3 regions of the Kitasatospora sp. NPDC042419 genome follow, and region 2 is predicted to be linked to each of the others. Evidence: riboswitches for the same ligand, from Rfam matches in the RefSeq annotation. Region 2 holds a riboswitch; each other region holds the start of a gene.
The links. A riboswitch is a leader RNA that binds a small molecule or an ion and turns the genes downstream of it on or off. The one in region 2 is predicted to bind S-adenosylmethionine.
Positions count from the first base shown of each region.

Region 1: it holds a riboswitch for S-adenosylmethionine, as region 2 does, so the genes downstream of both, AC067J_RS15985 (AAA family ATPase) here and AC067J_RS01735 (aminotransferase class V-fold PLP-dependent enzyme) in region 2, are expected to answer to the same signal.
Region 3: it holds a riboswitch for S-adenosylmethionine, as region 2 does, so the genes downstream of both, thrC (threonine synthase) here and AC067J_RS01735 (aminotransferase class V-fold PLP-dependent enzyme) in region 2, are expected to answer to the same signal.

Region 1 covers NZ_JBWKAW010000006.1:386,740-390,927, forward strand. The annotation lists gene AC067J_RS15975 (helix-turn-helix domain-containing protein) at 1-1,204, shown strand, start outside; gene AC067J_RS15980 (rhodanese-like domain-containing protein) at 1,452-1,916, shown strand; SAM riboswitch class IV at 2,175-2,297, shown strand; gene AC067J_RS15985 (AAA family ATPase) at 2,557-4,188, shown strand, end outside.
Region 2 covers NZ_JBWKAW010000001.1:383,442-387,629, forward strand. The annotation lists gene AC067J_RS01725 (rhomboid family intramembrane serine protease) at 63-893, shown strand; gene AC067J_RS01730 (Lrp/AsnC ligand binding domain-containing protein) at 935-1,216, shown strand; gene AC067J_RS01735 (aminotransferase class V-fold PLP-dependent enzyme) at 1,256-2,656, opposite strand; SAM riboswitch class IV at 2,709-2,826, opposite strand; gene trpD (anthranilate phosphoribosyltransferase) at 2,996-4,072, opposite strand.
Region 3 covers NZ_JBWKAW010000011.1:4,550-8,737, forward strand. The annotation lists gene AC067J_RS21340 (alpha,alpha-trehalose-phosphate synthase (UDP-forming)) at 1-808, opposite strand, end outside; gene AC067J_RS21345 (glucosyl-3-phosphoglycerate synthase) at 847-1,878, opposite strand; SAM riboswitch class I at 2,028-2,162, shown strand; gene thrC (threonine synthase) at 2,180-3,463, shown strand; gene AC067J_RS21355 (ubiquitin-like small modifier protein 1) at 3,589-3,867, shown strand.

The DNA of each region.
Region 1 (4,188 bases), on a different contig from region 2:
CCGCCTCGCCGACCGCCTCGACGACCTCCTCGCCGCCGGGGGCGAACTGCGCACCGCCTGCCGCCGGGCCGAGGACGGCGTGCCGGAGGACACCGCGGCGCCGCCCACGGGCTGGGCCCGGCCGCCGCTGCCCGATCCGCCCGTCTCCCTCGTCGGCCCGGCCCTCCCACCCGGGCTCTCCGTCTGGCTGCCCGCACGCCTCCCCGACTACGGGATGCTCTGCCCGCTCCACGACGCCGCCGGCTGCGCCGTCCCCGAACCCGGCGACCTCGCCGCCCTGCACGACGCCTTCCGCGCCGCCGACCCCGCCACGGCGCCGGCCCTCGACCCCGACACCGCGCACGCCCTCACCGGCCTGCTCGCCGCCCACCTCCGCGCCGGCGAGGCCCCCGCCGGACCGGGCACCGTCGCCGTCGAGGAGACCCTCCGCGTCATCCTGCGCCGCCTCGCCGCCCACCCGGCCGACCGGGCCCGCCGTCCGCTCGCCCGGCTCGCCGCCGAATACGCCCACGCCGCGGGTGCGTTGCGCATGCAGGACGGCCGCAACGCCACCGCGATGGCCTGCTTCGACCGCGCGCTCGGCTGGGCCGAGCTGGCCGGCGACCCCGCCACCCAGGTCGCCGCGCTCAGCGACATGAGCGCCCTCGCCCGCCTCGACGGCGACCCCGCCGCCGCCCTCGGCTACGCCCGCGAGATGGCCCGGGCGGCACCCGGCCGGCACTGGGCGGGCGCGATGAGCCAGATCGGCCAGGCCCGCGCCTACGCCCTGGCCGGCGACGTCCGCGCCACCGTCCGGCACCTCGCCCGCGCCCGGCTCCACCTCGACCACATCGACACCCGCGACGAGACCGACGCGGCCTGGCTCTCCATCGCCTCGATGCGGCTGCGGGTCGAGGCGGGCGCCGCCGCCGCGCTGCGCGACGCGGCCGCCGCCGTCGGTGACCTCCGGCTCGCCCGCCGGGCCGTGGACGCCGCCGAGACCGCCCTCGCGCTCCTCGCCCCCGATCAACTGCCCGTCGCCCGCCTGCTGTTCACCGTCCGGGTGGCGGACTGCCTGCTGGTGGCGCGCGACCCCCGGGCGGCGGCCGAGCTGCTGGCCCCGGTGCTCGCGGCGGACGGCGGCGGGGCGGGTCTGCCGGCGCTGGTGCGGCACGAACTGGCCGGGCTGCGGGGGAGGCTGGCGGAGCACGGACTGGCGGGATAGCGGGGCTCGGGGCGCCCGGCGTCGGACCCGGCGGCTCCGCGGGGGTCGGGGGTCTCGGGGCTCGGGGGCGCCCGGAGTGTCCGAGGTGTTCGGAGTGCCCGAGGTGTCCGGGTACGGCGCCGTGGTACGGAGCGGGGAGGAGGCCTGGCGGGATCTTGGCGGGAGCAGGCGATCACGCCGATCGCGCGGCCGGACCCGCGCGGGCGAGGATCGGATCACCGCCCCGGCCGAGGCAAGGAGCCCCGACATGACCAGCAGTGCCGTTCTCGCCGTCCCCGCCGCCGAGCCCTCGGCCGCCGCCGCCCACTACCTGGCCCGGCTCGCCTTCGAGGCCGACGTCTCCGACGTGCGCGCCGACCTCGCCGCCGGCGTCCCCGGACTCGTGGTCGTCGACTCCCGGGCCGAAGCGGCCTGGGCGCAGGGCCGGATCCCCGGCGCGCTGCACATCCCGACCGCGCGGATCCCCGAACTGGCGCCCGCGCTCGTCGACCCCGCGGCGACCGTCGTCACCTACTGCTGGGGCCCCGGCTGCAACGGCGCCACCCGCGCCGCGCTCGCCTTCGCCCGACTCGGCTACCGGGTGAAGGAGATGCTCGGCGGTTTCGAGTACTGGGCCCGCGAGGGCTTCGCCTACGACACCGACCACGGCACCGGGCAGCGCCCCGTGGACGACCTGACCGCGCCCCGATCCGGCATCAGCTGCGCCTGCTGATCGCGGCCGTCCGGGCCCTTCGCGCACGCCCGGCCGAAGCACCCCTGTCGACCCCCTACCGACCGACGACCCGTCAGACCGGAACCGCCGGTCCGGACCCGGCCGTCCGCTCACCGCCCAAGTGTGGCAACGGTGTTGCGGCCGGATTGCGCCCCGTTTCACGAGGCGGCGCCCGAGGTCCGGACCGGCGGATTCGCGTGTTCCGCCGGGGGTTCCCGCAATTGACGGGATCGGCGGCGCCTTCCTAAACTCGGTGTCGGCGAAGAATGTCAGCCACAGGCCCCGGCCGGCTGACTGGCAACCCCCACACCGCGGTGGGGTGCCCCGGGGATAAGCCGGGTGGCGTGGCGTTCAGGTGACGCGTCGTCACAAGCGCGGTCATGGCCCGGTAGGGCGCGGGGGATGGAGAACGTCGTGGAACAGCGGGCGGGCGGACGCAACGCCGCGAGCCTCAGGCTGGTGGCCAGGCTCGACGTCGACCTGCTGCGGCGCGCCAGCTCCCTCTGTCGCTGACGCCGGTCGGCCGGCCGGGCAGCCCTGCCCGTCTCGGTCGGTCCGTCCGATTCCCTCGCCCACGCCCCCGTGCGAGGAGGAGCGCCCAGCGGCCCGTCCTCCCGTGCGCACAGCTCCAGGAGAACGGATGTCCACCTTCCCCGCGCCCGCCCCCCGAGACCTGTCCAGAGCCCTCCCGGTGGGCCGGGAGCCCGAGTACCGGAGGCTGCGCGAGGCGTTCGACCGGTGCGCGGCCGGCGCCGGGAGCGTGATCGTGCTGCACGGATCGGTCGGCAGCGGCCGCAGCGACCTGCTCTACGCCTTCACCGACACCGTCGCCGAGCGCGGGGCGCACGTCCTGGTCGGCACCGGCTCGCCGCTGGAGCGGGAGTTCCCGCTCGGGCTGGCCCGGCAGCTGCTCCAGGGCGCCGACCTCGAACCGGAGGAGGCCGCGGCGGCGGAGCGCCTGCTGGCCGACGGCGCCGCCGAGGGCGGCCGCCCGGCCCCGTCGGACGGACCGCAGGGACGGCTCACCCAGCGCACCCTGGAGGGCCTGTTCCGGCTGGTCCGGCGGCTGGCCGAGCGCGCCCCCGTCCTGATCGCCGTCGACGACCGGCAGGACGCCGATCCGCAGTCGCTGGAGTTCCTGCTCTACCTGGTCCGCCGCACCCGCAGCGCCGGCGTGCTCACCGTGCTCAGCTCGCGCGAGACCATGACCCCGTCCAACCCCTTCTTCGAGGTCGAGCTGGCCCGCCAGCCGCACCACCAGCACATCCGGCTCGACCTGCTCTCCACCGAGCTGGTCGCCGAGCTCCTCCGGACCAGGCTCGGCGCGGCGTCCGTCCGGCTGGCCGTCGAGGCGCACACCCTCACCGGCGGCAACCCGCTGCTCGTGCACAGCCTCATCGGCGACCAGGAGACCGCGGGCGTCCCGGACGAGCTGGTCGTCGGCGAGGGCTACCGGCGCGGACTGATGCACTGCCTGCACCGGATCGACCCGCTGGCGCTGCACTACGCGCGCGGCGTCGCCGTGCTCGGCGCGTCCGCCACCCCGGACCTCCTCGCCGAACTCCTCCTGCTGGCACCGGACTCGCTGCCCAGGGCGCTCTACCTGCTGCACGCGGCCGGTCTCTTCCGGGACGGCGGGTTCCGCCACCCGACCGCCGCCGGGGACCTGCTCGCCGCGATGCGCCCGGTCGAACTGGCCGCCCTGCACCAGCGGGCCGGGCGGTTGCTGCGGGCGGCCGGGGCGGCGGACGCGACCGTGCACGGGCACGCCCGGGTGGCGGAGGGGCACCTGCGCGGCTCCCTGTCGGCCGGGGAGCCGGCGGTGCCGGGGCAGGGCACGGTCGCGGGCCCGGAGGCGGGGCCCGGAGCGGGCGCGGGTACGTACGGCTGGCCGCCGGGCCTCGCCGGGGTCGGCGGTGGTGGTGCGGGTGCGGGTGCGGGTGTCGGTGTCGGTGCCGGCGCGGGTGCCGCTGCGGGCGGTGGCGCCGGTGGAGTCGGTGACATCGGTGGAGTCGGTGGTGTGGGTGGTGTCGGGAGCACCGGGGGTTTCGGCGCCGCCGTGAGCGCCGTCGGGAGCACGGCCGGGAACGCCCTCGGGGGCGCCGCCGGCTTCGGCGGCGCATGGGCGCTGCCGGAGCCCGGGCCCGTCACGGGACCGGTGGGCGGCCGGACCGACGGGCTCGCGGGCTGGCTCACGGGCGGCCCGTCCGGCGAGCCGGTCGGCGAATTCGGCGAACCGGTCGGCGAACCGGTGGGCGAACCGGTCGTCGGT
Region 2 (4,188 bases):
CCTTGGGCCACCTGCCGTAACGACGCGGTCCCGGCGGGCCCGGCGGAGGGATGCTTGGCGGCATGGCGATCCCGGTCCTCGACCACGCCGGCGCGCGGGACGGCCGACCGGCCGTGGCCGCTCCGGCCGTCTGCTACGCGCTGATCGCGCTCAACACCGCGGTCTTCCTGCTCGGGCCGGCCGCCGGACTCAATCCGCTGTACGGGCGCGGCCAGGCCCGGGTCTGCGCCGAGCAGCGTTACGAGCAGCGCTGGGGGACGGTGCCCGTCGAACTGCTGACCGGGCACCCGCTCACCGCCGAGCAGCTGGCCGAGGCCCCCGACCCGGTGCCCGGCTGTCCGGCCGCGCCGACCCCGGGGAAGCACCCGGCGCTCTCGGTGCTCAGCGCGCTCTTCCTGCACGGGGGCTGGCTGCACCTGCTGGGCAACCTGCTCTTCCTGCACGTCTTCGGCCCGACCGTCGAACGGCGGCTGGGCCGCTCCCGGTTCGTCCTCTTCTACCTGGCGGCCGGCACCCTCTCCACCTACGGCTTCGCGCTCGCCGAGGCGCACTCGCCGGACTCGACCCGGGTGCTGATCGGCGCCTCCGGGGCGATCTCGGCCGTCCTCGGCGCCTACCTCCGGCTGCACCCGCGCGCCCGGGTCACCACGCTCGTCCCGCTGCTGCTCTTCCTGCCGCTGCGGTTCCCCGCCTGGCTGGTGCTCGGGCTCTGGTTCGCCCTGCAGTGGTGGTCGGTCCACTCGGCCGGCCCTGGGGGCACCTCCCAGCCGCCAGGCTGGGGGAGGGTCGCCTACCTGGTGCACGTCATCGGTTTCGCGGCCGGCTTCCTCTACGCCTGCACCCTGGCCGAGCGCCGCCCCCGGGCCGCCCGCCGCCCGCGACCGTCCGGCTGACGCCCGATACCCTGGCGGCACCTCACAAAGGAGCTCGCACCGTGATCACCGCCATCGTCCTGATCAAGACCAGCGTCGACCGCATCCCGGAGATCGCCGAGGCGATCGCCGCCATCGAGGGCGTCAGCGAGGTCTACTCGGTGACCGGCGGGTACGACCTGGTCGCGATGGTGCGGGTGCGGCGGCACGACGACCTCGCCGAGGTCATCCCCGGCCGGCTCAACAAGGTCCCGGGCGTGGCCCACACCGAGACCCAGATCGCCTTCCGCACCTACTCCCAGCACGACCTGGAGGCCGCGTTCGCGATCGGCCTCGACGCCTGACCCGTCAGGCCCGGCCGGGCGCCCGGCCCGGCGGCCCGGTCAGGCACCCCGCCGGGTGTCCGCGACGCAGCGGCCGCCCTCGTTCCGGTAGTTCCAGGCCGCGCCGTCCGTGACCAGCTCGCGGACGGCGGTCAGGAACCGGTCCACGTGCTCGTCCGGGGTGCCCGCGCCGAAGCTCACCCGGATCGCGTTCAGGCTGCGCTCGCCCGGCAGCGACGGCTCCGGCGCGCCGCACTCGGACGGCGCGACGTCCTCGTCGCCGAGCAGCGTGCGGACCAGCGGGTGCGCACAGAACAGGCCGTCGCGCACGCCGATGCCGTACTCGGCGGAGAGCGCGGCCGAGAAGTGCGAGCTGTTCCAGCCCTGGACGACGAAGGAGAGCACGCCCACCCGGGCCGACTCCGGGCCGAACAGGTTGAGCACCTTCACCTGCGGGATCTCCGTCAGGCCCGCCTTCAGCCGGTCGACCAGCGCGCGCTCGCGGGCCTCCAGGGCGTCGAAGCCGGCCTCGGTCAGCGCCCGGCAGGCGGAGGCGATCGCGTAGGCGCCGATCACGTTCGGCGAGCCGGCCTCGTGCCGCGCCGGGCCGGTGTGCCACTGCACGGCCACCGAACCGTCCTCCTCGCGGGCCACGGTCCGGGTGGCGCCGCCGCCGGCCAGGTACGGGTCGGCCGCGTCCAGCCAGTCGGCCCGGCCGGCCAGCACGCCGGCGCCGAACGGCGCGTACAGCTTGTGCCCGGAGAAGGCGATCCAGTCCACGCCCAGCTCGCGCACCGAGACCCGGTGGTGCGGGGCCAGCTGCGCGGCGTCCAGCACCACCCGGGCGCCGTGCCGGTGCGCGGTCCGGGTCAGCTCGGCGACCGGCCACAGCTCACCGGTGACGTTCGAGGCGCCGGTGACGCAGAGCAGCTTCGGGCCCTCGGGCGCCTCGGCCAGCGCGGCGTCGAAGGCGGCGACCGCCTCGGCGTGCGAGCGCGGGGCGCGCAGGTAGGTGACGGCCAGGCCGGCGTGCGCCCAGGGCAGCAGCGAGGCGTGGTGCTCGGTCTCGAAGGCGAACACCCGGGTGCCGGCCGGGACGGCGGCGGCCAGCAGGTTCAGCGAGTCGGTGGTGGCACGGGTGAAGACCACCTGGTCGCCCTCGCGCAGGTCCAGGAACTCGGTGACGGTGCGGCGGCTCTGCTCGAACAGGTCGGTGGAGAGCTGCGAGAGGTAGCCGGCGCCGCGGTGCACGCTGCCGTAGTAGGGGGCGTAGGCGGCGACGTCGTCCCAGACCCGCTGGAGCGCCGGGGCGCTGGCGGCGTAGTCGAGCGCCGCGTATCCGACCTTCTCACCGGTGGCCAGCGGCACCTGGACGTCGTGGCCGAGGACGGCGAGGAGGGCCTGCGGGGAGGGCGCCTGGTCGAGGGTGGCGGCCGGCGACTGCGGGGAGGAAAGGGACATGGGGATGCACTCCTTCTACGGGCCCAGGACCCCGGGAGTGCAAATCGTCCGGCGTCCGCGCTTGTCACGCGGACGGTTTGCCGCATGACCCGGTCCTCACCCAGGGCACCCCGCCACGGACGGAGGGTTGCCGGACAGCCAGCTGGGGCTTGACGCTGTCACTCATGACCTGGCGAAGACTCTAGGTCGCGTCCGCCCCCTGGTCAAACAGGGGTCCACATCCCGGACGGCCGTCCGGGGGGCGGTCCGACCCGCCCCCGCGCGGGCCCGGCTCCGGCCCGGCTCCGGGAACGCGGAAGGGGCCGGCGGAAGGTGTCCCGCCGGCCCCCTGACGCCGCCTCAGGCCCTGGCGGTGGCCTCCGACCAGTGCTTCAGCAGGTCCCGGGCGGCACCCGAGTCGATCGCCGCCGCCGTCCGTTCCATGCCGGCCGCCAGCTGCTCGGACAGCGGCGCGTCGGTCAGGTCGAGCGCCACCAGCGCCGCCGCCGAGTTCAGCAGCACGGCGTCCCGGACCGGCCCGTGCTCCCCGGCCAGCAGCCGGCGCGCGACCTCGGCGTTGTACGCCGGGTCCGCCCCGCGCAGCGCCTCGATGCCGACCGGCTCGATGCCGACGTCGCGCGGGTCGAACGCGGTCTCGGTCACGGCGCCGTCGCGGACGACCCAGACCCGCGAGGTGGTGGTGATGGTCAGCTCGTCGAGGCCGTCGTCACCCCGGAAGACCAGCGCGGTGGAGCCGCGCCGCGCCAGCACGCCGGCGATCAGCGCCGCGAGCCGGGTGTCGAAGCAGCCGATCGCGTGCGCGGTCACCCGCGCCGGGTTGGTGAGCGGACCGAGGAGGTTGAACGCGGTCGGCACCCCGAGGTCGCGCCGGGCCGGGGCGGCGTGCCGCATCGACGGGTGGAAGGTCGCCGCGAAGCAGAAGGTGAGCCCCACCTCCTCGGCCACCTCGGCGACCCGGCGCGGCGCCAGGTCCAGCCGGATGCCGAGCTTCTCCAGCACGTCCGAGGACCCGCTCGACGAGGAGGCCGCCCGGTTGCCGTGCTTGACCACCTTGGCGCCGGCCGCCGCCGCGACGATCGCCGACATGGTGGAGATGTTGACGGTCTTGGCCCGGTCGCCGCCGGTGCCGACGATGTCCACCGCCGGGCCGGGGATCGACAGCGGTTCGGCGTGCGCGTACATCGAGTCGACCAGACCGGAGATCTCGTCGACCGTCTCGCCCTTGGCCCGCAGCGCCACCATGAAGCCGGCCACCTGGACCGGGGAGGCCTCGCCGCTCATGATCCGGTCCATCGCCCACGCGGTGGCGGAACGGTCGAGGTCCTCCCCGCGCAGCAGCACCGACAGGATGTCCGGCCAGGTGCGGACCACCTGCGCGGGGTCGCTACCGCCGTTCGCAGGGTGCACGTTCACCATGGCTGACTCCAGCTCTCGGTCCCCGCTGTACGGGGACGGACCGTAGGGATGGAGTCAGCCTATCGAGCGGCGGGGCGCCGGGGCGCCGCCGTTCACCCTTCTTCTCCCGTGGTGAG
Region 3 (4,188 bases), on a different contig from region 2:
AGCCGGCGTCGGCGCCGAGGCCGTGGACACCGAGGCGGGTGGTGCGGCCCCCGTGCGTGACGGTGAGGGCGTCGCGGTCGACGGCGGCGCCGAGGACGCTCTCGCAGCAGTCGGCGAAGGCGAGCGCCCAGCGGCGGGTGAGGAAGCCGGCCCGGTCGGCGCCGAGGATGCCGGAGAGGACGGTCTCGGCGATGTCGTCGGGCAGCAGCCGGAAGTACTCGGGCGGCGCCCAGGGGGTGTGCGAGAAGTGGCCGATCCGCAGGTCGGGGCGGGCGGCCCGGAGCAGCGCCGGGGTCAGCGAGAGGTGGTAGTCCTGGACCAGGACGGCGGCGCCGGGGGCGGCCTCGGTGGCGAGGGCCCCGGCGAAGGCGGCGTTGTACGCGGTGTAGGCCTGCCACTCGGTGCGGAAGCCGGCGTCGAAGGCGGGTGCGGTCGGGGTGTCGTACAGCAGGTGGTGGATGAACCAGAGGGTCGAGTTGGCGACGCCGTTGTAGGCCCGGGCGAAGGTCTCCGGGTCTATGTCCAGCATCCGGACGGCCTGGCCGCCGACGTCGTGGCCGACCCGGTCGAGGCGGCCGTCGGGGGCCTCCCGGGCCGCCCGGCGGTCGGCGTCGGAGAGGGCGGCGCAGACCCAGACGGCGTCCGGGTCGTCGATGGCGGAGAGGCCGGAGACCAGGCCGCCGCCCCCTCTGCGGAGGGTCAGCGTGCCGTCGTCCGCGGTGCCGAACGACACCGGTCCCCGGTTGGACGCCACCAGGACGGGGGCGGTGCCGGTCGGATTCGAACGTTCGGTCGTGAGATCGCCCATGGTTGGTTGGTTGCCGGGGGGTCCGGGCCGCAAACCCTTCATCGTCGGGTGGCGTATTCGGGGACGGTGTGCATCGGGGGGCGTTCGGTGGCGGTGACCGGGTGGGTGTGCGCGGTGAAGGCGCGGGTCTCCGGGTCGCGGGTGAACTGGGTGAGCAGCGGGTGGACCAGGTCGGCGGAGGCCTTGAGCCGGTGGGTGCGGTCGAGCCGTTCGAGGGCGGTGCGGTAGATGGTGGCGGCCATCCGGCCGAGGGCTTGGCCGTCCTGGTGGCGGTGGTGGCGGACGCCGACGTCCACCTGGGCGAGCGCGTCGAGCCCGGCCGTCTCCAGGGCGTCGACCAGCAGGCCGAGTTCGACGCCGTAGCCGGTGGGGAAGGGCAGGCGTTCGAGCAGTGAGCGGCGGGCCGCGTACTCGCCGCCGAGGGGCTGGACGAAACCGGCGAGTTCCGGCCAGTGCAGGTTGAGCAGCGGACGGGCGACCAGTTCGGTGACCCGGCCGCCGCCGGACGGGATGACGGCGACGTCGCCCGTGGCGGAGTCGCCCGGTCCGACGGCGAGCGGGCGGTCGTACATGGCCTTGACCAGCTGGATGTGGGCGTCGGTGAGCAGCGGGCCGACGATGCCGGAGACCAGGGCGGGGTCGAACTCGCGCAGGTCGGCGTCGACGAAGCAGACGATCTCGCCGCGGGTGACCAGCAGCGAGCGCCAGAGCACCTCGCCCTTGCCGGGGGCGGCGGGCAGCCGGGGGAGGATCGCGTCGCGGTGGAACACGGTGGCCCCGGCGTCGGCGGCCACCGCGGCGGTGGCGTCGGAGGACCCGGAGTCGACCACGACCAGTTCGTCGACCAGCGGCAGCCGTTCCACCAGCTCGCGGCGGATGGTGCGGACGATGTCGCCGACGGTGGCCTCCTCGTCCAGGGCGGGGAGGACGACGCTGACCGTGCCGGCCGGGCCCAGGGCGCGCTTGGCCGCCAGCAGGACGTCCACCGGACGGTCGGCCGCGCTCCACGAGCGCCGGCGGAGCCAGGACGCCGTCTCGGGGAGGAGCTCGGGGATCGGTTCGGCGGGCACGGTTCTCTCCTCGGCGGGGACGGATGGGACGGGTCATCTCGCGTGGCGGACGGACCCGTTCAGGGTTGACGCCTTCGGATACAGTCTTCGTACAGCGGTCGGACCTTCGCACGCCGGGGTCTCCGCTGAGCACGACCACAACTTCACAGAGCTCATCCAGAGGGACTGAGGGAACGGCCCGTTGACGTCCCGGCAACCTTCTCGCGCGGCTGTCGTCACAGGCCCCGGCGGGACAGGTGCCAATTCCGGCCTGTGGCGCGCCCGCGTCACGGGGAAGATGAGGAGAGAGGCCTCCGCCATCATGGCTATCGACACTGCCGCCGCACCCGTCACCGTTGACCTCGGCCCCGCCGCCGCGCTGTCCTGTCGCGAGTGCGGCACCCGGTTCCCGCTCGGCCCCAGCTTCGCCTGTGTGGAGTGTTTCGGCCCGCTGGAGATCGCCTACGAGTTCGGCAGCGAGGGCGCGGAGGAGCTGCGCAAGCGCATCGAGGCCGGTCCGGCGTCGATCTGGCGGTACGCGCCGCTGCTGCCGGTGCCGGCCGACGTCGCCACCAAGCCGAACCTGAACCCGGGGTGGACCCCGCTGGTGAAGGCCGACAACCTGGGCCGCGAGCTCGGGTTCACCGCCCAGCTGCACGTCAAGGACGACTCGGGCAACCCGACGCACTCCTTCAAGGACCGCGTGGTGGCCTGCGCGATCGAGGCGGCGCGGGCCTTCGGCTACACCACCCTGTCCTGCTCGTCGACCGGCAACCTGGCCGGCGCGGTGGGCGCGGCCGCGGCCCGGGCCGGCTTCAAGTCCTGCGTGTTCATCCCGCACGACCTGGAGCAGGGCAAGGTCGTCATGGCCGGGGTGTACGGCGGCGAGCTGGTCGGCATCGAGGGCAACTACGACGACGTGAACCGCTTCTGCTCGGAGCTGATCGGCGACCCGGCCGGCGAGGGCTGGGGCTTCGTCAACGTCAACCTGCGGCCGTACTACGGCGAGGGCTCCAAGACGCTGGCGTACGAGATCTGCGAGCAGCTCGGCTGGCGGCTGCCGGAGCAGATCGTGATCCCGATCGCCTCGGGCTCGCAGCTGACCAAGATCGACAAGGGGCTGCAGGAGCTGATCAAGCTGGGCCTGGTCGAGGACCGGCCGTACCGGATCTTCGGCGCCCAGGCGGCGGGCTGCTCGCCGGTGTCGGCGGCGTTCAAGGCCGGCCACGACGTGATCCGGCCGGTCAAGCCCGACACCATCGCCAAGTCGCTGGCGATCGGCAACCCGGCCGACGGCCCGTACGTGCTCGACATCGCCCGGCGCACCGGCGGCGCGGTGGAGGACGTGACGGACGAGGAGGTCGTGGCGGCGATCCGGCTGCTGGCCCGCACCGAGGGCGTCTTCGCCGAGACCGCGGGCGGGGTGACCGTCGGCGTGCTCAAGAAGCTGGTCGAGACCGGGCAGCTGGACCCGTCGAAGGAGACCGTCGCGATCAACACCGGCGACGGCCTCAAGACGCTGGACGCCGTCTCGGAGGCCGGCATGACCGCCGTGATCCGGCCGACGCTGGCGTCGTTCCGGGACGCCGGCCTCGCGTCCGCCTGACCGGCCCGGCCGTCCGCCCCGACGGGCCCCGGTGCCGGCACCGCCGGCCCGCCCCGTCACGGCTCCCCGCCAGCCCCCAGCCCCAGCCCCGCCAGCCCCCGCCCCCGCATCGAGGAGAAGACCCCATGAGCGCCAACGTCCGCATCCCGACCATCCTGCGCACCTACACCGGCGGCGCCAGCGAGGTTTCCGCCGAGGGCGGCACCCTGGGTGACGTCATCGCCGACCTGGAGAAGAACCACGCCGGGATCGCCGCGCGGATCCTGGACGACACCGGCAAGCTGCGCCGTTTCGTGAACGTCTACGTGAACGACGACGACGTGCGGTTCGCCGAGGGCCTGGCGACGGAGATCAAGGACGGCGCGAGCGTCTCGATCATTCCGGCGGTGGCCGGCGGCTGCTGAGCGCCTTTTCGCCGTTCCCGGCCGTCCGCAGCACGGAATTCCGTGCCGCGGACGGCCGGTCGTATTTTGGCGGGAATATTTTCTGTCCCGGTCGGAGTAAAGTGTCGCTGGACCGGGAACAGAGCCGCCCCCTCCCCGCTCTCCCCGTGACCGGGTCCGCCCGCACCCGTACCGCCGCCGACCGTCCGGTCGTTGAGACCGGCGACCGGCCCGCGGCGGGGAAACATGTCAGGCCGGTGTCAGAATTCTGGAGTGGATTTCGGGCATTCCGTCCGCTATGTCCGGGAGGAAAGGCGGCTTTCCTCCCGATTGCTCCCGTAC